One region of the Shewanella sp. TB7-MNA-CIBAN-0143 genome, then DNA from elsewhere that is predicted to be linked to it. Evidence: predicted binding sites of a transcription regulator. Region 1 holds the regulator's gene; each other region holds the start of a gene.
What was found. The regulator LexA, encoded in region 1, represses DNA repair genes until DNA is damaged. The targets are predictions, from matches to a motif close to TACTGTATNNNNATACAGTA.
Positions count from the first base shown of each region.

Region 2: recN (DNA repair protein RecN) is a predicted target of LexA. The motif match lies at 3,915-3,934, and genes of this name have one in related genera.
Region 3: dinB (DNA polymerase IV) is a predicted target of LexA. The motif match lies at 6,122-6,141, and genes of this name have one in related genera.

Region 1 is NZ_JBEOPL010000003.1:122,567-130,302, reverse strand. Features, by position in the region: gene plsB (glycerol-3-phosphate 1-O-acyltransferase PlsB) at 1-1,718, opposite strand, end outside; gene lexA (transcriptional repressor LexA) at 1,983-2,597, shown strand; gene AAEY97_RS03385 (cell division inhibitor SulA) at 2,594-3,100, shown strand; gene coxB (cytochrome c oxidase subunit II) at 3,496-5,082, shown strand; gene ctaD (cytochrome c oxidase subunit I) at 5,092-6,687, shown strand; gene AAEY97_RS03370 (cytochrome c oxidase assembly protein) at 6,689-7,252, shown strand; gene AAEY97_RS03365 (cytochrome c oxidase subunit 3) at 7,249-7,736, shown strand, end outside.
Region 2 is NZ_JBEOPL010000001.1:315,178-322,913, reverse strand. Features, by position in the region: gene barA (two-component sensor histidine kinase BarA) at 1-1,908, shown strand, start outside; gene AAEY97_RS01365 (YjaG family protein) at 1,898-2,494, shown strand; gene AAEY97_RS01360 (DUF3319 domain-containing protein) at 2,579-2,779, shown strand; gene AAEY97_RS01355 (AEC family transporter) at 2,868-3,836, shown strand; gene recN (DNA repair protein RecN) at 3,965-5,623, shown strand; gene AAEY97_RS01345 (hypothetical protein) at 5,695-6,837, shown strand; gene AAEY97_RS01340 (phosphatidylglycerophosphatase A family protein) at 7,050-7,541, opposite strand; gene thiL (thiamine-phosphate kinase) at 7,552-7,736, opposite strand, start outside.
Region 3 is NZ_JBEOPL010000001.1:214,291-222,026, forward strand. Features, by position in the region: gene AAEY97_RS00920 (NADH:ubiquinone reductase (Na(+)-transporting) subunit B) at 1-110, shown strand, start outside; gene AAEY97_RS00925 (Na(+)-translocating NADH-quinone reductase subunit C) at 103-888, shown strand; gene AAEY97_RS00930 (NADH:ubiquinone reductase (Na(+)-transporting) subunit D) at 888-1,520, shown strand; gene nqrE (NADH:ubiquinone reductase (Na(+)-transporting) subunit E) at 1,526-2,134, shown strand; gene nqrF (NADH:ubiquinone reductase (Na(+)-transporting) subunit F) at 2,181-3,428, shown strand; gene AAEY97_RS00945 (FAD:protein FMN transferase) at 3,551-4,564, shown strand; gene nqrM ((Na+)-NQR maturation NqrM) at 4,635-4,859, shown strand; gene bfr (bacterioferritin) at 5,093-5,563, shown strand; gene bfr (bacterioferritin) at 5,576-6,043, shown strand; gene dinB (DNA polymerase IV) at 6,179-7,258, shown strand; gene AAEY97_RS00970 (aminoacyl-histidine dipeptidase) at 7,368-7,736, opposite strand, start outside.

The DNA.
Region 1 (7,736 bases):
CCTTCGGCCACAGAGGTATAATCGGTATAAGGCACTGTTTTAAGTAAGGCTAAATACAAATCAAGCTGACGTTCTAACTGGCTTCTTTCTAACGCATTTTGCTCTGACGCTAATAACACTAAACTAGTCAATGTTACTGAACTGGCTGCGGCAGCTCCATTGATATTAGTCATTACGCGGTTAGCTAACAAATTAACTGAGGGCGTAAACCAAGATGGTTTTTGGTCAGGATCTTTAGCTAGCTCATCACGCCACTCTGGCGCCTGCTGATTTAAGAACTGTTGTAAATTAATCGGCTCACCAAAATTCACATAACCTTGGCCAAAATTGCCTAACTTACGAATAGCACCAAATACCTGCCATACAGATTCTTTTTTCTTTTTCTTACCGCTTAATTCTTTGTGGTACGTCGCCACTTCCATCACATGGTCATAACCTAAATACACGGGTACTAAGGTTACTGGGCGCTCTATCCCACGTAGCACACTGTTAATTGTCATAGCCAACATACCGGTTTTAGGCGCTAACAAACGTCCTGTACGCGAACGACCTCCTTCAGTGAAATACTCGACCGCATAACCCTTAGCAAATAACTGATCTAAATATTCACGAAATACTGCGGTATAAAGTTTATTACCATTAAAACTACGACGGATAAAGAATGCCCCACCACGGCGGAACATCGGCCCTGCTGGCCAAAAATTAAGGTTAATACCGGCAGCAATGTGCGGCGGAACCATGCCCTGATAATACAAAATATACGACAGTAGCAAGTAATCCATATGGCTACGATGACAAGGAACGTAAACAATTTCATGACCATCATGATGTAACTGTCTTACTTGCTCGGCACCTTTGATATTGATGCCACTGTATAATTTGTTCCATAACCAAGTCAGGAAACGTTCGGCAATACGCACCAAACTATCAGAATAGTCGGCGGCAATTTCATCAAGGTATTCAATGGCGGTTTCACGTGCTTTCTCGACTGTTACTTTCTTATTTGCAGACTCTTCTTCAATGGCTTTTTTGATAGATTCTGATTTTAATAAAGAGGCAAACAACGCTTGTCGATTCGGTAATTGTGGCCCCGTCATGACTTTGCGTTGACGGCGGAAATGCACACGGGCGACTCGGGTTAATTTGTGAGCAATTCTTTTATCAGTACCATGTTCATCGGCCATATGACGAAGCGATAATGCATTAGAAAACTGCACGAAATTATGGCGTCCTAAAAATAAAATCATTAACCATTTACGTAACCACGTAGGGTTTTCACGTTCAAATACAGCAGCTTTCATGCTGTCTTCTTCTTTACCTGGGGTACGTCCCCAATAAAGGCAAACAGGAACCAACTGTATATCTAATTCAGGGCTCTCACTATGAAGTGACAATAAACTGGTAAAATAATTAAGGAATTTGTCACCACTTTCACGTTTACCAAATAGTGGTTTGCGGCCCTCTAAACAGACCACACGAGGCACGGTTAAGCCATCAAGCTGTAATGGCTCATAAGGACTGGGCAGACCAAAGCCCTCGGTGATTTCGCTCAACGCGGCAATATCGCTAATAGATTCCGTTTTCATTAAATAAACCAAAGGTTTAGTTGGATCTATATTGAGGTCATCAAAAGGATCGTGAGGGACCACAATGGTCTGTACCATCCACTTTTGAATCCATCTTAATGCTCGTAAAAATATTGAATCTGGTTTTGACATGGTTATTTTCGCAACATAAGCCACTGTAATATTGTCGTATAGGATACCAGAAACCACCCTGCTTACACTATCAGACCGATCTATCTTTACGTTTAAGCTCTCACTATCAGAAATAACATAAGACAGAAAATTAGTAATAGTTAATTAAAACATATTGTTGAGTGATACTTAATCAACAAAATACAAAAAATAGTTGGTTAATACTTGCGCGAACACAAACACTGTATATAATGACAGTCACTGTATAAAAAGACAGGAATCATCATGAGACCGTTAACGCCGCGCCAAGCAGAAATTTTAGACTTAATTAAAAACAATATCGCCGAAACAGGTATGCCACCCACTCGTGCTGAAATTGCGAATCGTCTTGGCTTTAAAAGTGCTAATGCCGCCGAAGAGCATTTAAAAGCATTAGCCAAAAAAGGCTTTATCGAGATCATGCCTGGTACCTCAAGAGGCATTCGTTTACCTCATGAAGAACAGGTTGAAACCGGTCTGCCACTCATTGGACAGGTTGCTGCTGGTGAACCAATTTTGGCCCAAGAGCATGTAGAGCAATACTATCAAGTCGATCCAAACATGTTTAAGCCCGCCGCAGATTTTTTATTGCGAGTGCGTGGTGACAGCATGAAAAACATCGGCATTTTAGAAGGTGACTTACTCGCTGTACATAAAATGCAGCAAGCACGTAATGGCCAGGTTGTTGTGGCACGTGTTGATGATGACGTCACCGTAAAACGATTTGAACAAAAAGGTAATGTGATTTATCTGCATGCCGAAAATGAAGATTACAATCCGATAAAAGTAGATTTAAGTTGCCAAAGCCTAACCATCGAAGGGCTTGCCGTTGGCGTTATCCGTAATGGAGATTGGTTATGAACAAACTAATGGGCATCGCGCCACGCCACCCGGGCTTATGGGTAGATTTAACTGAAACAGAACTGCATGGCACCCAAACCATTCAAACATTACAAACTGTCACCCAAGGTGAAGCTGAACTGAGCCAATTGTGCAGCCAGTTAGCAATATTGAGCCAGCAAGGCAGATGGATTGTATTAATTAGCCCGCCCCATATTGGCTATAAACATATGCTGGCAAGTGCTGGTGTAAGAATGGATCGCATTTTACTGGTGCACACCAAAGATGAAGTCGAAACATTATGGGCCATGGAGAAAGCGCTCACTAGCGGTACATCGAGCGCAGTAGTAACTTGGACAAGCTCACTTGATGCTCGCGATAGTCGCCGTTTAGAAATTGTCGCCAAAAGTGCACGTGCATTAGGGGTGGTAATTGAAGATGTGAATGCTCACTTACCTCACAAACATCAACTTGTTAGCCCTAATTTAACAAATGGAACAAGTAATTTTTGCTCATTTCACTAAGCACGAACCCTTCATTACCAAGCCCTGTATTGAATTCAGGGTTTTTTTTCATCTTTTTTCAGCCTATTAGCCAACAAAGAGATCTTGATCAATGTTTAATCTACAAGTAATGTGGTTAACAAGGATGAAACATTTTTTATCTTTAATTGGACGTGAATGGCAGTAATCAAGATTACTTTCAAACAAATGAGCCAAATCAAAATTGATAAGTTCAGTAGTAGGTACAAGCGTGGTGCACAGCTAACAATAAAACCGTAGACCGTATGTTTACAGCCACCAAAGTACTTTGAGGTCATCAAACTTTTTTCGGGAACCGAAGAGTTTGCATAGAGCAGAGAATTACTGTGTGACTCTTCTTTGTAGTTGCTATTTGCAATTAGCAGAGGAGTAGTCTTGTGAAGCAATGGTTGTATTGTTTACTGGTGGTGTTTGTAGCATTTCCGCTTGGGGCATCAGAAATGCCCCTCAACATGACTCAAGGCGTGACAGATATCAGTGGCAAGGTTTATGACCTCCACATGACGATTCTTTACATCTGTTGTGCAATTGGGTTAGTGGTGTTTGGGATCATGATTTACTCAATGATTTATCACCGCAAATCAAAAGGCGCTGTCGCGGCCAATTTTCACGAAAGTACCAAAGTGGAAATTGCTTGGACCGTCATCCCTTTCATCATCTTAATCGGCATGGCTATTCCAGCCACCAAAACCTTGATTGCTATGGAAGATCCCAGTGATGCTGATCTCACCATAAAAATTACCGGGTCGCAGTGGAAGTGGCATTACAGCTATTTTGATAAAGACATCGAATTTTATAGCACATTATCCACTCCCAGAGCACAAATTGATGGCAGTGAGGCCAAAGGCGAACATTACCTCCTTGAAGTCGATAAGCCATTAGTACTGCCTATTAACCAAAAAGTGCGCTTCTTGATGACATCAGATGATGTTATCCATTCATGGTGGGTGCCCGCGTTTGCCGTTAAAAAAGATGCCAATCCAGGCTTTATCAACGAAGCCTGGACTCGTATTGATAAGCCTGGAACGTATCGCGGCCAATGTGCCGAGTTATGCGGTAAAGACCATGGTTTCATGCCGATTGTGGTGCAAGCATTATCGGAGGCCGATTTTGATAATTGGTTAGTGGAGCAAAAAAAACTAGCAAGCAATGCAGCTGCAGCCGCTGCGGCATCAATGTCTAAAACCTTGTCTCTTGAGGAGCTAACCTCACAAGGTGAGCAAATCTATATTGCTAGGTGCGCCGCTTGTCATCAACCCAATGGTGCGGGTCTTCCTGGTGTATTCCCATCATTAATTGGCAGCCCTATCATAAAAGGCCCTGTTAAAGATCACCTGAATATCGTCTTAAACGGTAAACCAGGTACTGCAATGCAAGCCTTTGCAAAGCAACTTAGCGCCCAAGAAATTGCCGCAGTCATTACCTTTGAGCGTAATGCGTGGGGCAATAATAGCGGTGACGTAGTTCAAGCTGCTGATATAGGCAACTTTTTAGGCAGTAACGAGGCAAGCACCGAACCAAGTAAAGCAGTAACCGATGCAACAAGTACTATTGCAGCAACGACAACTGACATTACCGATGCGGTTACCGACAAAGCCAATCAAGCTGTCGAAGCCGCAGCAGAAGCTGTTGTACCAGAGGATCTGCCCACGTTAACCTTGGAGCAATTAATTGCTGAAGGTGAGCAGGTTTATGCTACGACATGTGCTGCATGTCACCAAGCCACTGGCGCTGGATTACCAGGCGCTTTCCCTTCACTTATTGGCAGCCCTGTTGTTACTGGACCGGTTAGCGGACATATCGATATCGTTATGCACGGAAAACCAGGTACCGCAATGCAGGCATTTAGTAGTCAACTTAGCCCGCAAAAGATGGCGGCTGTGATTACTTATGAGCGCAATGCGTGGGGCAATAATTCTGGCGAAGCGGTGCAACCTGCCGATGTCGCTAGCCATGGACAGTAGGGGAAAACAATGAGCACAACAACGCACGATACACTGGCTACCGCTCATGATGATCATCATCACGGCGCTCCGAAGGGGCTAATGCGCTGGCTACTCACCACTAACCATAAAGATATCGGCTCGCTGTATTTATGGTTTAGTTTCATTATGTTTCTTACTGGCGGTGCGATGGCAATGGTGATTCGAGCTGAATTATTTCAGCCTGGATTACAGCTAGTAGAACCTAACTTTTTTAATCAGATGACCACAGTTCATGGCCTCATCATGGTGTTTGGGGCGGTGATGCCCGCTTTTACCGGGTTAGCAAACTGGTTAATTCCAATGATGATTGGTGCCCCAGATATGGCACTACCGCGAATGAACAACTGGAGTTTTTGGATTTTACCCTTCGCCTTTACCATTTTATTAGGTTCACTCTTTATGGAAGGCGGCGGCCCTAACTTTGGCTGGACATTCTATGCTCCGCTCTCAACCACCTATAGTCCTGACAGTACCGCCCTATTTGTTTTCTCCATTCACATAATGGGAATAAGTTCGATAATGGGCGCAATTAACGTCATTGTAACCATTGTAAACTTGCGAGCTCCTGGCATGACCTGGATGAAGTTACCTTTATTTGTGTGGACTTGGCTCATTACCGCATTTTTACTGATTGCGGTAATGCCGGTGCTCGCAGGTGCGGTCACCATGGTATTAACCGATAAGTTTTTTGGTACTAGCTTTTTTGATGCTGCAGGTGGTGGCGATCCGGTGATGTTCCAGCATATTTTCTGGTTCTTTGGCCATCCCGAAGTTTACATCATGATTTTACCGTCCTTCGGTATTATCTCCGCGATAGTACCAACCTTTAGCCGTAAAAAGCTGTTTGGTTACTCCTCGATGGTTTACGCCACTGCCAGTATTGCCATTCTGTCATTTTTGGTATGGGCACATCACATGTTTACTACTGGTATGCCTGTTTTTGCCGAATTATTTTTCATGTATTGCACAATGTTGATTGCCATTCCAACCGGGGTAAAAGTGTTTAATTGGGTCGCCACTATGTGGCGCGGTTCAATGACATTTGAAACTCCAATGCTGTTTGCAGTGGCATTTATCATCCTGTTTACTATTGGTGGCTTTTCGGGCTTGATGCTGGCAATTACCCCTGCTGATTTCCAATACCACGACACTTACTTTGTCGTGGCTCACTTCCATTATGTACTGGTGACTGGGGCGATATTCTCCATTATGGCGGCGGCTTACTATTGGCTGCCTAAATGGACCGGCCATATGTATAACGAAACTTTAGGTAAGTGGCACTTTTGGTGTTCGGTAATATCCGTCAACGTGTTGTTTTTCCCAATGCACTTTCTAGGCTTAGCAGGTATGCCGCGTCGGGTTCCCGACTACGCGGTACAGTTTGCCGATGTGAATCAAATTGTGTCGATTGGTGGCTTTGCATTTGGTTTATCTCAGCTAATTTTCCTTGTTGTAGTTCTCAAATGTATCAAGGGTGGCAAACCCGCTGGAGATAATCCTTGGGAAGCAGCCGAAGGCTTGGAATGGTCGATTGCCAGCCCTGCGCCATATCACTCGTTTACCACTCCACCGGAGATTAAATGAGATGACACAGCCAACAAAATCAAATCGTAAGCTATTAATCATCCTGATTGCCGGGTCAATTGGTATGTTTGGGTTTGGTTTTGCGCTGGTACCGCTTTATGACGTGCTCTGCGATACATTGGGGATTAATGGCAAACCCCAAAATAGCGCCAGTAGTTATGAAGCGGTGGTGGTTGATAAAAACCGGACCGTAACCATTGAATTTGTGACTCAAGTTCAATCAGGTATGCCATGGGAATTTAGCCCTAAAGTTAACCAAATAAGCGTACATCCTGGGGAGCTCACTCATGCACAATTTTTGGTTAAAAACCTATCGACACGTGACACTGTAGGCCAAGCAATCCCTTCGGTATCGCCAGGGCAAGGGGCGGCATACTTCAATAAAACGGAATGTTTTTGCTTTAATCAACAACCTTTGGCTGCAGCAGCAACAGCAGAACTACCACTGATTTTTTACGTGGACCCTGATTTACCAGCGTCCATTAACACATTGACTCTCTCTTATACCCTTTATGACATCACCGATAGACAGGCGATCGTCATAGAGCAAGGAGCAGCAAAATGACAACAAAGTATCAAACTTATTATGTGCCAACCCAAAGTGCTTGGCCAATAATCGGTGCTATCGGTTTATTTTTAATTGCGTTTGGCGCAGGTAATTATGTACAACAATTAACCACTGAAAAAACCTCTGGCGGTTACATTTTAATAACCGGCTTGGCCGTGATTATCTTTATGATTTTTGGCTGGTTTAAGACCGTTATTGATGAATCCATGGCTGGACTGTATTCACCGCAAATGGATCGTTCATTTAGGCAGGGAATGAGTTGGTTTATTTTTTCAGAGATTATGTTTTTTGGGGCATTTTTCGGCGCGCTATTTTATGCCCGCATGATTTCAGTACCTTGGCTGGGTGGCGCATCTAACAATGCCATGACCCATGAAGTGTTGTGGCCTGCATTTGAAGCTATGTGGCCATTGGTTAAAACACCTGATGGCACTGCAACAGAAGCCATGCCATGGACGGGTTTGCCGTTAATTAACACTAT
Region 2 (7,736 bases), on a different contig from region 1:
AGTCGGATTAAATCAGAGTTCTTAGCCAACATGTCGCACGAGTTACGAACGCCACTCAATGGTGTCATCGGATTTGCACGACAGTTATTAAAAACACCACTGCATACTAGCCAGCTCGACTACATAAAAACCATTGAACGCAGCGCCAGTAACCTACTGGGTATTATTAACGATATTCTCGACTTCTCTAAACTGGAAGCCGGTAAAATGATATTAGAAAAAATGCCTTTTGCACTGCGAGAAACGCTAACTGAAACCCTGACTATTATTGCCGGTAGTGCACAAGAGAAAGGCCTAGAACTGGTTATCGACATTGATGCTAATGTGCCAGAAAGTGTCAGTGGCGACGCGATGAGAGTCAGCCAGATTATTACTAACTTAGTTGGTAATGCTATTAAATTTACCGACAAAGGCAGTGTCATACTTAAAATACACTTAGTGGGTCAGGACGAAGATAACATTACCCTGCGCTGCGAAGTTATTGATACCGGTATTGGTATTGATGAGAGTCAGCAAGAATATTTATTCCAAGCATTTGGTCAAGCCGACTCATCCATTTCACGTCGCTTTGGAGGCACAGGATTGGGCTTAGTGATTACTAAACGCTTAATCAACCAGATGGGTGGCCAGATAGGCTTTACCTCGGCCCCAAATAAAGGTTCAAATTTCTGGTTTATTCTGCCACTTGGGATCAGTCAATTTGAAATTGGCGAAGTGTTGCCGGTTGATGCATTGCAACATAAATCAGTCTTATTATATGAACCACGGGAATTAACCCGCGATACATTAAATCGCCGCTTAGTGTCGTGGCAATTAATTATCACTAATGTGGCCAATCCAGAAAATCTCACCTCCGTGTTACAAACTAAAAACAGCAAATTTGATTACATCATCATGAGCTGCCATGGTTTTGCCGACAATGCGTCTTTTATCCATTTATTACAGCAAGCCAAACAACATACTGACTGCCTGATTTTATTACATGACTGTCTAGATCAAGACATGATAATCAATGTGCTAAAAGTCAACGCAGATGTGTTGCTCAGCACCCCAGTGAGCGATTTTACCCTAGCGCATCATTTAATATATCCACCAGTACCTTCTACTTTTGTCAGTTTACCTGAGCAAATAAATCTTGATGTAACACAACGCCTCAATGCATCAGTATTAGCCGTTGACGACAACATGGCCAATCTAAAGTTAATTGATACTTTGCTCAAAGAACTAGTCGACAATGTGGTGACCGTTAATAATGGCGCCGATGCGATTCAACAAGCTAAAAAACAAGCATTTGACTTAATCTTCATGGATATTCAAATGCCAGGAACCGACGGCATAACCGCAACCCAGCAAATACGTTCAGAATCACTCAACCGTAATACGCCGATTATTGCAGTAACGGCACATGCTATAGCAGAAGAGCGTGAGAATATTTTAGCTAGCGGTATGGATGGTTTCTTGCCTAAACCGATTGATGAATTATCACTTAAAAGCGTTATCAGCCGCTGGATAATTAAACCTCAATTTACTCATTTCGACACCCATGTTCTCAATTGGGATTTATGTTTAACCCAAGCAAACCAGAAAACTGATTTAGCCTTAGACATGTTAAAGATGTTAGTTAATTCATTACCGGAAACAACCGCAACTATCGATAAAGCATTAATAGCCAGAGATGCAGAGACACTGTTGCAGGCAGTGCATAAACTGCATGGTGCAACATGTTATTGCGGTGTACCGACAACACAAAAGCTCTGCCGGGATATTGAGTCAGCATTAAAGCATAAAATTGACATCGATGACCTAGAACCTGAAATACTAGAGTTACTTGATGAGTTAACTAAGGTAGAATCAGCTGCAAATCAAGTGATAAACCAGCTATCAGTGGATGTTCCCAATGACCAGTAAAACCGGTTTTTTTAAACGCCTAAAGGCATTGTCGTTACCTCAGAAGCAACTTTTTGCACTCGCACTGTGTCAAAGAATGCTCCCAAACTATCAATTATTTTCTGAAGTATGTGAATTTGGCCAACCGCAGGTATTAAGTACTGCGCTAGAGTTATTATGGCAAAGCCAATATGACAAAAAGCTTAAGTTCAATATTGATGTGCATTTACAGCGCCTCGATGAAAACACCCCTGATCCTAGCGAGTTTGAAGCCTATGGTGCTTATCCCGCCATGGATGCGGCTGTAGCCATTGCCACCTTAATGGGTGCGATAGATGGAAAAATTGAAGAAGATATTACTAACATCAGTAAGTTATCATCAAGTACTGTCGCCAATTATATTGAAGCTATTAGCGATGAGTCATTAATGGATGAAGAACTCGATGAGTTTGTTTTTTCTCACCCAGTAATGGAACAAGAAAAAGAATTACAAGGCATGTTACTCGACATTGTCGAAGCTAATCCAGACATAACCAGCGAACTGGTTAAAGGTTTACGTAAAGATATTATCGAAGCCGGTGTGTCTAATATTGGTATTAGCCTGTAGCAAAAACTTGTAGCACGGATCGGTTACTGCCAATAAACGTCATTTAGCCTGAAATTATTCAGGCTTTTTATTAGGTGTCGCGCCATGAGAAGAATTTTTTATCAAGGTTTCACTTTCAGTAACACCAATGGTAAAACTGATAACTGGACGCTAGTGATTGGCAATCAAGTACGAGTGGGTTCGTTATTTGAGTTAAGGCGGCAAGTGCATTTTTTTTCTGAACTTGGAATATTACCTCCACCGAAAATATCAAAAGCGAATTTAGCCTTAAAATCTGACAAATAATCACTCGTTTAACTTTAGCCTAATTGCATCCGCCTATCGAAAAGCAGTAAAGTGACCTTATTATCATTTTGCTAAGGAATTGCGAGGGATGTCCAGTATTCTTACCCCGCTAATCGCTGTATTTATTATTATGCTGCTCGGCAGTATTGTTCAAAAAATGCGACTGTTGCCAGCAGACACCGATTTGATCCTCAATCAGTTTGTTTATTACATTGCTTTCCCCGCTATATTACTGATTGTGCTAGCTGAAACGCGCATTGAAGACATTATTCAATGGGGCTTTATCGGTGGGTTTAGTCTGGCGATGATCATCACTTATGCTTTAGTGATTGTTGTATCACTAATTCGCACACCTAAAAAACAAGCAGTTGCCGCCATGCGCGCATTAAATGCTACGTTTGGTAATACCGCATTTATTGGCATTCCATTGCTGAGTTTATTATTCCCAGGTCATAAAATGGCATTAGTCGCTGCAGCGATTGCCAGCTTGTTGTCGGTGTTCATGTTTGCTTTTGCTTTAGTATCAATTGAGCTAGCCAGCCGTGATAAACAATCAACCGACCATGCCATCGTCATCATGGCTAATGCCCTGTATAAAAATCCAATCGTGGTTGGCAGTGTTATTGGCATCGGTTTATCAGCACTGCATATTACCTTACCGGATAGTTTGGCCTTAATGCTACATCAGGTGGGAAATACCTCTAGCCCATGTGCACTGTTTGCTATAGGAATGGTACTTGCCAAAGCATTACGACATCAATCTGGCACAAAAATGTTCAGTGTTGGTTTGATTGCGGAACTGAATTTAATCAATTTACTCAAGCTAATTATTCAACCTTTAATTGCCTTTGGTTTACTCAAACTGTTCGGCGTAGAAAAGGAATTACTGACCATGGGAGTCATTTTGGCAGCGTTACCGACAGCAGCAAGTGTGTACCTTTTGGCCGACCGCTACCAAATTAACGCCAATGTCAGCGCCCAAGGTATTTTATATGGCACATTAATCACTTTTATCAGTTTGCCGATAATAGAAACACTTTTAAAATCCATTGCTTAATGATCAATCAAATCTAGATGATAAAATAGTCAGCGATAATTATTCCTCAACCACTTTACTGTATATAAAATCAGTATATACTGTTTATCAATACAGTAGTTTGGTAGTTTCATTGACAGGAATTCATTATGCTTTGCCAACTCAGCATCAACAATTTTGCTATCGTGCGTTTTTTAGAGCTCGACTTTAAAGCCGGTATGACAAGCATCACCGGCGAAACAGGTGCAGGCAAATCGATTGCTATCGATGCGCTTGGGTTATGCCTTGGTAATCGAAGTGATGCCAACACTGTCAGGCCTGGAGCCTCCAAAACCGAAGTGAGTGCACGATTTACCCTTCATGATGTACCTTTAGCCAAACGCTGGCTTGAAGATAGCGATCTTGATGCTGAAGATGAGTGCATATTACGTCGAACCATTAACAGTGATGGCCGCTCAAGAGCCTACATTAATGGTAATCCTGTGCCCGTGACGCAATTAAAAGCCATCGGTCACCTATTGATTGGTATTCACGGCCAGCATGCTCATCACGCAATGCTTAAAAGCGAGCATCAATTAAACCTACTCGACCACTATGCTAACCACAAAATACTGCTCGATAGCGTTAGCGCTAGCTATCAACGCTGCAAACAAGTGGAAAACGAGCTAAAGCATCTTGAACAAGCTCAGTACGAACGTATTTCGCGTCAACAACTACTGCAATATCAAGTAGAAGAGCTTAATGAGTTCAACTTAGGCTTGGAAGAATTTGATGAAATAGAACAAGAACACAAACGCTTAGCCAATGGCACAGATTTAATTGAACGTTGCCAAGCAGGTTTGCATTTATTGACCGAAAGTGATGAAGGCAATATAGAATCTCTGCTTAATAAAGTGGCCAGTATTGCTGATACGCTTCAAGGATATGATGAATCCCTTGCGCCTATCAGCACTATGATCAGCGATGCGTTAATTCAAGTACAAGAAAGCGCTAGCGAAATTGAAAGTTATTTAAGCAGTTTAGAGCTTGATCCAGAACATTTTGCCTATTTAGAAAAACGTCTTTCAACGGCAATGCAATTGGCGCGCAAACATCATGTGAGTGCTGATAAGTTGGCGCTACATCATCAAGCATTGATGAGTGAATTAGCCGAACTTGCTGATGACGAAACTAAATTAGATGGTATAAGACAACAACTTGAAGCCACCAGATATGCCTACTTAACCAATGCACAAAAACTGAGTCAAAGTCGTAGCCGTTATGCTAAAGAATTGGACAAGCTAGTCACCCAGTCTATCCATGAGCTCAATATGCCTAAGGGTAAATTTACCATTCAGATTAATCATAATCCGGACAACATTTCAGTTAATGGCTGCGATAGCATTGAATTTATGGTGACCACAAACCCTGGGCAACCATTACAACCGATTTCTAAAGTGGCCTCTGGCGGTGAGTTATCGCGTATTGGATTAGGGATTCAAGTGATCACGGCTAAAAAAGTCGCCACTCCGACACTGATATTTGATGAAGTTGATGTGGGTATTTCTGGACCAACAGCATCGGTAGTCGGTCGTATGTTACGCAGCCTTGGCGAATCAACTCAAGTATTGTGTGTCACCCATTTGCCGCAAGTTGCAGGTAATGGTCATCAACATATGTTTGTTAATAAATTTAATAAAGGTGGCAACACCGAAACGACCATGCAGACGTTGGATAAAGACCAACGGGTGAATGAACTTGCGCGCTTATTAGGTGGTGATGTCATTACCGAAAATACCTTGGCGAATGCCCGTGAGTTGTTGCAATAATCGTTATGCACTTATAAAAAGCAAATCAATATGTTAACGTAAAGTTAAAATAGATTTACGGATAAATCATAATGATGAAAGTAATAAAGGGCTTGGGTATTTTTGTCGGGCTAATATGCAGCTTACTGGTATTTACCGTTGTCTGTTTAATGGCCATTAATGCAACAGACAGAACAAAGTCACCTAACACTCTTTTAGTTGAAAACTGGCTAAAACAGCAACCTATCGACCCTAGCGAAAATGGCTATGAGTATGCAATTACTATCGTAGGCACAATAGGAGACGATAAAACAAATGATAAAAAACCATTAATCAGCTTCAGCGAGCAAGAAGTTGAGTTAACTGACAACTTTAAAACGGCTTGTTATCAAACGGATTTGATAATATGCAGTCAATTTATTAGCGATAATAGCGATAGTATTAGAAATGTCATTGGCGCTCATAAAGCTAATATACAACAATATAATACATTATTAGATATGCCTTATTGGCAAGAAGAACCACAGTCTTTAACCCCAAACAATCAAGCTCATTGGGGTCTGCTTTTTAAGTTAAGAGATGTTCGTCAGCTTGCTGCGATAATAAGTGTTGATACATCTGACAACAAACTTGACCAACAAGCTACAGTGGCATTTTTAAACAAAGATGCACATTTTTGGAATATGGTTTATCACTCATCTCGCTCAACACTCAATCATATGATTGCCGTTAACATGATCAAATATCAGCTTAATTTAGCTAGCACCTTAGCTAAAACCACTGATGCAGCTGTTGCAACCAAAGTCACAGCTTGGCAAACATCTTTCGAATTAACTGATAGTGATTTTGAACGGATATTTTCTGGAGAATGGCTTTTTGCCCATAACGTTACAGAACAAATGTTAATTGAAGTGCAATCTGATAGCGTGGCTTTTTATGAGAAATGGTTAGCCTATGCGTTGCTTAAGCCAACAGACAGTGACAATCTCATGGCTGAGTATATTGTCAGCTTAGTAAAGGAACCGGTTTCAACTACCTCGATGCACACGCTCAAAGAACCAAATTATTGTGCTAACGACAATTATTTTCAGCAATTATGGATGTTACGCTACAATCCGATTGGTAAACTATTTAATTGCACTGTTTATGGAACAGATTACAAACAACGTTTAACCAATATGAATACAGAGTTAGAGCAATTGCGGACGAATCTACTTACCGCAAAATCATCCTAGTAAGTAGCTGCAACTGATTTAGTATGAGTATTATCGACAAAAAAGAGCACAAATGTGCTCTTTTTATGTATTTAGGTACCATTTATAAGTGCATTTATAATTCTTTGCTAATCGTTGATTATGATCAGCTACTTACAATCAGGTATTGATAATCAGTTATAGATAATCAGTTATAGATAATCAGTTATAGATAATCAGTTATAGATAATCAGTTATAGATAATACACCGCTAGTTGCACACCTATTAACGAAAAGATTCCCGCCAATACATCATCAATCATTATCCCAAAACCGCCATGTACTTTGGCATCGAGCCAGCGAATAGGCCATGGTTTGACGATATCAAAAAAGCGAAATAGTACAAAACCAAGTGCTAACCACATAAAACCTAAAGGCGCTGCAATCATGGTGATCATCAACCCAACCACTTCATCCCACACAATAGCACCATGATCATGTACGCCCATATCTTTAGCTGCTTTGCCACAAATATAAAAGCCAGCGAGCATGCAAATACAGGTAATGGTCAGGTAATTAGTTAAGCTTAACTGTTGCATGAGCAACACTATGGGCACCGCGGCTAAGGTACCAAAGGTACCCGGTGCTTTTGCCGCTTTACCGCTGCCAAAGCCTAATGCCAAAAAGTGAATTGGATGGGCTAAAGACAGCTTTTTTACGAATTTATCTTGGGTTAATAATCTCATAGTACTTCAATTAAAAATGCACAAAGCCACGTGAAATCGGGTTAAATTCCAACCCATTTTCGACTAGTTTTAATTTATCACCTGCACAGATTTGACCAATTTTTACAAATTTGACACCAGCATGAATTAACGCGGTATCAATTGCGCCGCGTTGTGATTCTGGAACCGTAAACAATAACTCGTAGTCTTCACCAC
Region 3 (7,736 bases), on a different contig from region 1:
CATTCCCAGAAGGTATTATGTTAGCTATTTTGTTTGCTAACCTATTTGCTCCATTATTTGACCACTTTGTCGTACAGTCAAATATCAAGCGGAGGATTGCTCGTGGCTAGTAATAAAGATTCGTTCGGTAGAACGCTATTTGTTGTTGTCGGCTTATGTCTTGTTTGTTCAGTACTGGTTTCGACTGCTGCCGTGGTGTTAAAGCCTATTCAGCAAGAAAATAAGTTACTCGATAAGCAAAAGTATATTCTTGAAGCGGCGAGCCTGATAAACACTAAAGAAGGCAAAGTCACTAAGAAAGAAATTCTAAGCAAGTATGAGCAATATGTTGACGCTCGCTTAGTTGACCTTAAAACCGGTGAGTTTGTTGAGGGTAATGCTAACCTTTACGATCAACGCAAAGCGTCTCGTGATACTGACACTTCGTCAGTGCCAGAAAACGATATTGCTTCGATCAAACGTGTTGCAGATACCGCCGTTGTATACCTTGTTCATAATGATGAAGGTAAACTGACTAGCGTCATTCTTCCTATTCACGGCTATGGTTTGTGGTCAACGATGTATGCACTTTTGGCACTTGAGGCTGACTTAAACACAGTTCAAGGACTTGTTTACTATGACCAAGGTGAAACACCTGGTTTGGGTGGCGAAGTTGAAAATCCAAAATGGAAAGCATTGTGGAAAGGTAAAAAGTTATTTGATGAGCAAGGTAACTTGGCCATTAGTGTAACTAAAAACCCTACAGTGGCTAGTTCTGTTCATGGTGTCGATGCTCTTTCAGGTGCAACACTTACCAGTAACGGTGTACAACACTCATTGACGTTTTGGTTAGGTAAAGAAGGCTTCGCAAACTTTATCGCTAAAGCACGCAACGGAGGGTTAAGCTAATGGCTGACGTTAAAGAACTTAAACAGGTTCTGACCGGACCGATTATCAATAATAACCCAATTGCATTGCAAATTTTGGGTGTGTGTAGTGCTCTTGCTGTCACTAGTAAATTAGAAACAGCATTAGTAATGACGATTGCATTAACTGCGGTAACAGCGTTTTCTAACCTGTTTATCTCACTTATTCGTAACCACATTCCAAGCAGTGTGCGTATTATTGTACAGATGACCATTATCGCTTCATTAGTGATTGTAGTTGACCAAGTATTACAAGCTTATGCTTATGCCATTTCTAAACAGTTATCGGTATTCGTAGGGTTGATTATTACTAACTGTATTGTAATGGGTCGTGCTGAAGCTTACGCAATGAAAACCCCTCCAATGATGAGCTTTATGGATGGTATCGGTAACGGTTTAGGTTACGGTGCAATTCTATTGTCTGTTGGCGTTGTGCGTGAACTATTTGGTAATGGTTCATTATTTGGCGTAGAAATCCTCAGCAAAATCTCTGACGGCGGTTGGTATCAGCCTAACGGTTTATTACTACTGCCACCGAGTGCATTCTTCTTGATCGGTGGTCTGATCTGGTTGATCCGTACGTATAAGCCAGAGCAAGTTGAAGCAAAAGGGTAAACGCAATGGAACATTATATTAGTTTATTAATTCGCTCCGTTTTCATTGAAAACATGGCGCTAGCGTTCTTCTTGGGTATGTGTACTTTCTTAGCTGTATCAAAGAAAATCACTACTGCAATGGGCCTAGGTGTTGCAGTTATCGTGGTACTGGCTATTTCGGTTCCTGCTAACCAAATTATTTATCAAGGTTTATTAGCTCCAGGCGCATTAGCTTGGGCTGGTTTTCCTGATGCTGATTTGAGCTTCTTGAAGTTCATCACCTTTATCGGTGTGATTGCAGCACTTGTACAAATTTTGGAAATGGCTTTAGACAAGTACTTTCCACCTTTGTACAACGCGTTGGGTATTTTCTTACCTTTGATTACTGTGAACTGTGCGATTTTTGGTGCAGTATCTTTCATGGTTGAGCGTGATTATAACCTTGGCGAGAGCGTAGTATTTGGTATTGGCTCTGGTATTGGTTGGGCGTTAGCAATTGTATTGTTAGCCGGTATCCGCGAAAAGATGAAGTATTCTGACGTGCCAAATGGCTTACGTGGCTTAGGTATTACCTTTGTTTCTGCAGGTCTTATGGCTCTAGGTTTCATGTCATTCTCAGGTGTTTCTCTTTAAGAGACCTTGAGAAGACGCATTAATTTGAACCTTTAAGGATAAGTGAATGGGTATTCTTGAATCTACTCCGCTAGATGTCTATCTAGGTGTGAGTATGTTTACTGTGATTGTCTTGGTTTTGGTGTTAGTGATTTTATTTGCTAAATCAAAACTAGTGGCAAGCGGTGATATCATGATTGGTATTAACGGCGACGCAGATAAAGCAATTAAAACAGGTGCTGGTGGCAAACTACTTAGTGTTTTAGCTGACAACGGTATCTTTGTATCGAGTGCGTGTGGCGGTGGTGGCTCATGTGGCCAGTGTCGTGTACACATTAAGTCTGGTGGTGGTGATATTCTACCTACTGAGCTTGATCACATTAGTAAAGGCGAAGCACGTCAGGGTTGTCGTTTATCTTGTCAGGTAAATGTAAAAACTGACATGGAAATCGAACTTGATGAAGAAATTTTCGGCATCAAGAAATGGGAATGTGCGGTTCTATCTAACGATAACAAAGCGACGTTCATTAAAGAACTTAAGCTGCAAATTCCTGACGGCGAATCTGTGCCTTTCCGTGCTGGTGGTTATATTCAGATTGAAGCTCCTGCTCATCATGTTAAATATGCTGAGTTTGAAGTGCCTGATAAATACCGTGGCGACTGGGAACACTTTGGTTTCTTCAAGTTAGAGTCAAAAGTAGACGAAGAAACCATTCGTGCCTACTCAATGGCTAACTACCCAGAAGAGTTCGGCATTATTATGTTGAATGTGCGTATTGCTACGCCACCGCCACGTAATTTAACTTTGCCTTGCGGTAAAATGTCTTCGTACATTTGGAGCTTAAAAGCCGGTGATAAAGTGACGATTTCTGGTCCATTTGGTGAGTTTTTTGCTAAAGACACCGAAGCAGAAATGGTATTCATTGGTGGTGGTGCTGGTATGGCTCCAATGCGCTCACACATTTTTGACCAATTAAAACGTCTTAAATCTAAGCGTAAAATGAGCTTCTGGTACGGTGCGCGTTCGCAACGTGAAATGTTCTATGTTGAAGATTTTGACGGCTTAGCGGCTGAAAATGAAAACTTCAAATGGCACGTGGCGTTATCAGATCCGCAAGCTGAAGATAACTGGACTGGTTATACCGGTTTCATTCATAACGTATTGTATGAAAACTACTTGCGTGACCATGATGCGCCAGAAGATTGTGAGTTCTACATGTGTGGACCTCCAATGATGAACGCAGCAGTTATTGGTATGCTAAAAGATTTAGGTGTCGAAGACGAAAACATCTTACTAGATGATTTCGGTGGTTAATGAGTTAATCCATAACATCGACATGTAAGTCATGAGATTGCAGCAGTGCAGACAGGGTGGTTAAACACTGGTCTTGCACGCTGCAATTTTTTTTGTTTATTTATTACAAGTGTAAATTTGACATGACTGTAAATTCAATCAAGTTATTGCTATTGCCGGCGTTATTGCTATTGGTGAGTGCTTGCAGTTCACCAGAGCCCATTATTTCATTATCTGGTAGTACGATGGGGACCACTTATCATATTAAAGTAGTCAACAATGACCGCTTGCCAGAACCGCAGTTACTGCAAGCTGAAATTGATATGGCATTGGAAGTGGTAAACGATCAAATGTCGACTTATCGTTCGGACTCAGAACTGTCTAAGTTCAATCAATTACAAGTTCAACAAAGCGTTAAAGTATCCGCTGATACCATTAAGGTTATCGAAGAAGGTATGCGTCTTTATCAAGAGACTGATGGGGCGTTAGATATCACCTTAGGACCAGTGGTTAATTTGTGGGGCTTTGGTCCCGATAAACGACCTATAACCATCCCGACGCAAGCTCAAATCGATAACGCTAAAGCTAAAATGGGCATCAAGGAACTGTCGATAAAAGGCTTAACATTAACTAAGCATAATGCAGACCTGTATGTTGATTTATCTTCAATAGCAAAAGGTTTTGGTGTCGATAAAATTGCCGCGCTATTAGACAAATATCATGTGTCTGGTTATTTAGTCGAAATAGGTGGTGAGCTTAATGTTAAAGGTACTAAAGCCGATAAAACTCCATGGCGAGTGGCTGTTGAGCAACCTACGAGTGAAGGACAAGCCGTTCAGCAAGTGATTGAACCTGGCACCATGTCATTAGCAACATCGGGTGATTACCGTAACTTTTATCAAGAGAATGGCGAACGTTTTTCACATTTAATCGATCCTCGTAACGGTTATCCTATTAAGCATCAACTTGCCTCTGCAACCGTGTTACACTCTAGTTGTATGACCGCAGATGGATATGCCACCGCTATGATGGTGTTAGGTACTGAGGCTTCATTGGCACTTGCTAAAGAGAAAAATTTAGCAATAATGTTGATTGAGAAGCAAGAACAGGGTTATCAGGTCTATTACAGCGATGCGTTTAAATCGTATGTTAAGTAGGTTCTTTATTTTAAACTGATTGATTAAAAAAGTATTATACCCTTATCTGAATGAGTAATTGGAGTTTGTAATGAGTACATTTATAGCAGCATTTGTAGTGTTATTATTGTTCTTTTTGTTAATGTCTATCGGCTATATCGTAAAGAAGAAAGCGGTAGAAGGTAGTTGTGGTGGTTTAGGTGTTTTAGGAATTGAAAAAGCGTGTGACTGTGATGATCCATGTGACAAACGTAAACGCCGTATGGAAAAAGAGCAAGCTCGCAATGAGTTGCTAAATCAAAATCGAATTATTTAACACCGTTAATTGCCTAAAGCTTAAGTTAATAAACTGATGCTTTGTAAAGAGCCTTCATTTTGAAGGCTTTTTTTATGTTTATGTATTGCTAACGAGTTACAAAGCTTAGTTATAATGATAATGGTTATCAATTGTAAGTGTGTGAAAATAAAGGAAAATTTGCAATTACCCCTATAGTGTTTTATCCTGTTTGTAATTGATCGAGATCACATTATTTATCGAGGGACATTACTATGAAAGGTCATCCTAAAGTCATCAGCCAACTCAATCGTGTACTTACCTGTGAGCTGACCGCCATTAACCAATACTTTTTACATGCTCGCATGTTTAAGCATTGGGGATTGGAAAAGCTTAATGAGAAAGAGTATAAAAAATCGATTGAAGACATGAAGCATGCTGACAAGCTGATTGAACGTGTATTGTTTCTTGAAGGTTTACCTAACCTACAACAGTTAGATAAATTGCGCATTGGTGAACATGCTGAAGAAATGCTTAGCTGTGATCTAACTGCAATTACGGAACAAATTGCCATTTTGCGTGAAGCCATTAAGGTATGCGAAACTCAGCAAGATTATGTTAGCCGCGATTTATTTGAAGATTTACTCGAAGACGAAGAAGAACATCTAGATTGGATTGAGTCGCAGCAAGAGCTAATCAATCAAACCGGTATTCAAAATTATCTTCAATCACAAATTAACGACTAATAGGAAATTATCATGAAAGGCCATCCAGAAGTCATCGACGCTTTAAATAGTTTATTAACCGGCGAATTGTCTGCCATGGATCAATATTTTGTCCATGCTCACATGTATGAAGACTGGGGGTTCAATGAACTGTATACCCGTATTCTGCATGAGTCAGACGACGAGAAGTTGCATGCAGCTAAATTAGTTCAACGCATTTTGTTTTTAGAAGGCACTCCAGATGTTGGCAGCCGTGAAGCGCTGAATATTGGTAAAGATGTGCAAGAAATGCTGAGAAATGATCTTGCATACGAATATCATGTAGCTGATCATTTGCGTAAAGTTATCGCGCTATGTGAAGAAAAAGCTGATTACCAAAGCCGTGAAATTTTAGAAGTGTTATTAGATGACACTGAATCTGACCACATGTATTGGTTAGAAAAGCAACTCGGTCTAATCGAACGTATTGGTTTACAAAACTATTTACAGACCAAAATGTAATGTCTTAATTGCTATGTTACATGTTAATAAAGCCCAACTGCGTTTGGGCTTTTTTGTATCCTTAAGAGAATGATTGAATACTGTTTATATGTACAGTATCATGGTTTTAATTGGGCTAATGATGATGGTTATAGAATGCGTAAAATCATTCACATCGATATGGATTGTTATTTTGCTGCGGTAGAAATGCGTGATTTTCCTGAGTTAAGAGGAAAGCCCATTGCTGTTGGCGGCAGAAGTGATCGCCGTGGTGTGATAAGTACTTGCAGTTATGAGGCCCGCAAATTTGGGGCGCGAAGTGCTATGTCCAGTTATCATGCGTTACAGTTGTGTCCGCAATTGATTTTAGTACCAGGGCGGATGGAGGTGTATAAATCTGTGTCACTCCAAATACGTGAGATTTTTCATCGATACACTGATCTTGTCGAACCATTGTCTTTAGACGAAGCTTATCTTGATGTCACAGATTGCGATGCTCATCAAGGCAGTGCGACATTAATTGCCAAAGCGATACGTGATGACATTTATGAGGTCACTGGATTAACGGCTTCAGCAGGTATTGCACCCATTAAGTTTTTAGCCAAAATTGCATCCGATTTAAATAAGCCTAATGGACAATATGTTATCACCCCAAATCAAATTGCTGATTTTGTAAAAGACCTACCTCTGAGTAAAATTCCTGGTGTCGGTAAAGTCACTTCAAAAAAGTTAGCCGATATTGGCTTAACCACTTGTTATGACGTGCAACAATACCCTAAAGTGCAATTAATTGAGGCCTTTGGTAAGTTTGGCCATGTGTTGGCTGAGCGTGCACAAGGTATCGATTCAAGGCAAATTAGCCCGCACCGAGTGCGTAAGTCCGTAGGGGTTGAAACCACGTTAGCCAAAGACATTTTTACGTTAGAGCAATGTCATCAAGTATTACCACAGCTTATTCAAGAGCTGAGTGCTCGGGTTCATCGGAGTGCGAAAGATAGACAGATCCATAAGCAGGTTGTAAAACTGAAATTTAATGATTTTAAGCAGACCACCATCGAGCATCGCAGTGATGAGATTTCAATTAACCTGTTTCATGAATTATTACTGCAAGCATTACAACGAAGCCAAGGGCGAGGGATTCGGTTACTCGGTGTGAGCGTTGGCCTAGCGGATGTGACGTTGGTTTCTTCCGAGAATAGTGCCGATCAAATTACTCAACTCGATTTACAATTTTAGGCGCCCATTTTATAACGGAAATCATAGAGAGCAAAAAGGCGACATTGCTGTCGCCTTTGATTTATAGCTTATCCGCCAATTATAATCTTGGCCATAATCACTTGATTGATTACGCCTCTTTAGCAGGAATACGCTCTAATACAGCTAGCAGTAATTCCCAATATTGACCAACAGTGGTGATGTTAACCATTTCATCTGGGCTGTGCGGATAGCGAATCGTCGGACCAATCGATACCATGTCCATATGTGGATAAGGTTCTTTAAATAAACCACATTCAAGACCCGCATGAATAACCATCACAGTAGGATCTTTTTTATAAATATCGTTATAGGTGTCACGCACAATTGCCATAACAGATGAGCTAGTGTCTGGTTTCCAACCTGGATAAGCACCGCTTAAATCAATGCTAGCACCCGATAGATTTGATAGTGCGGTTAGCATACCGGTGACTTCTTCACGCCCCGAATCGATTAATGA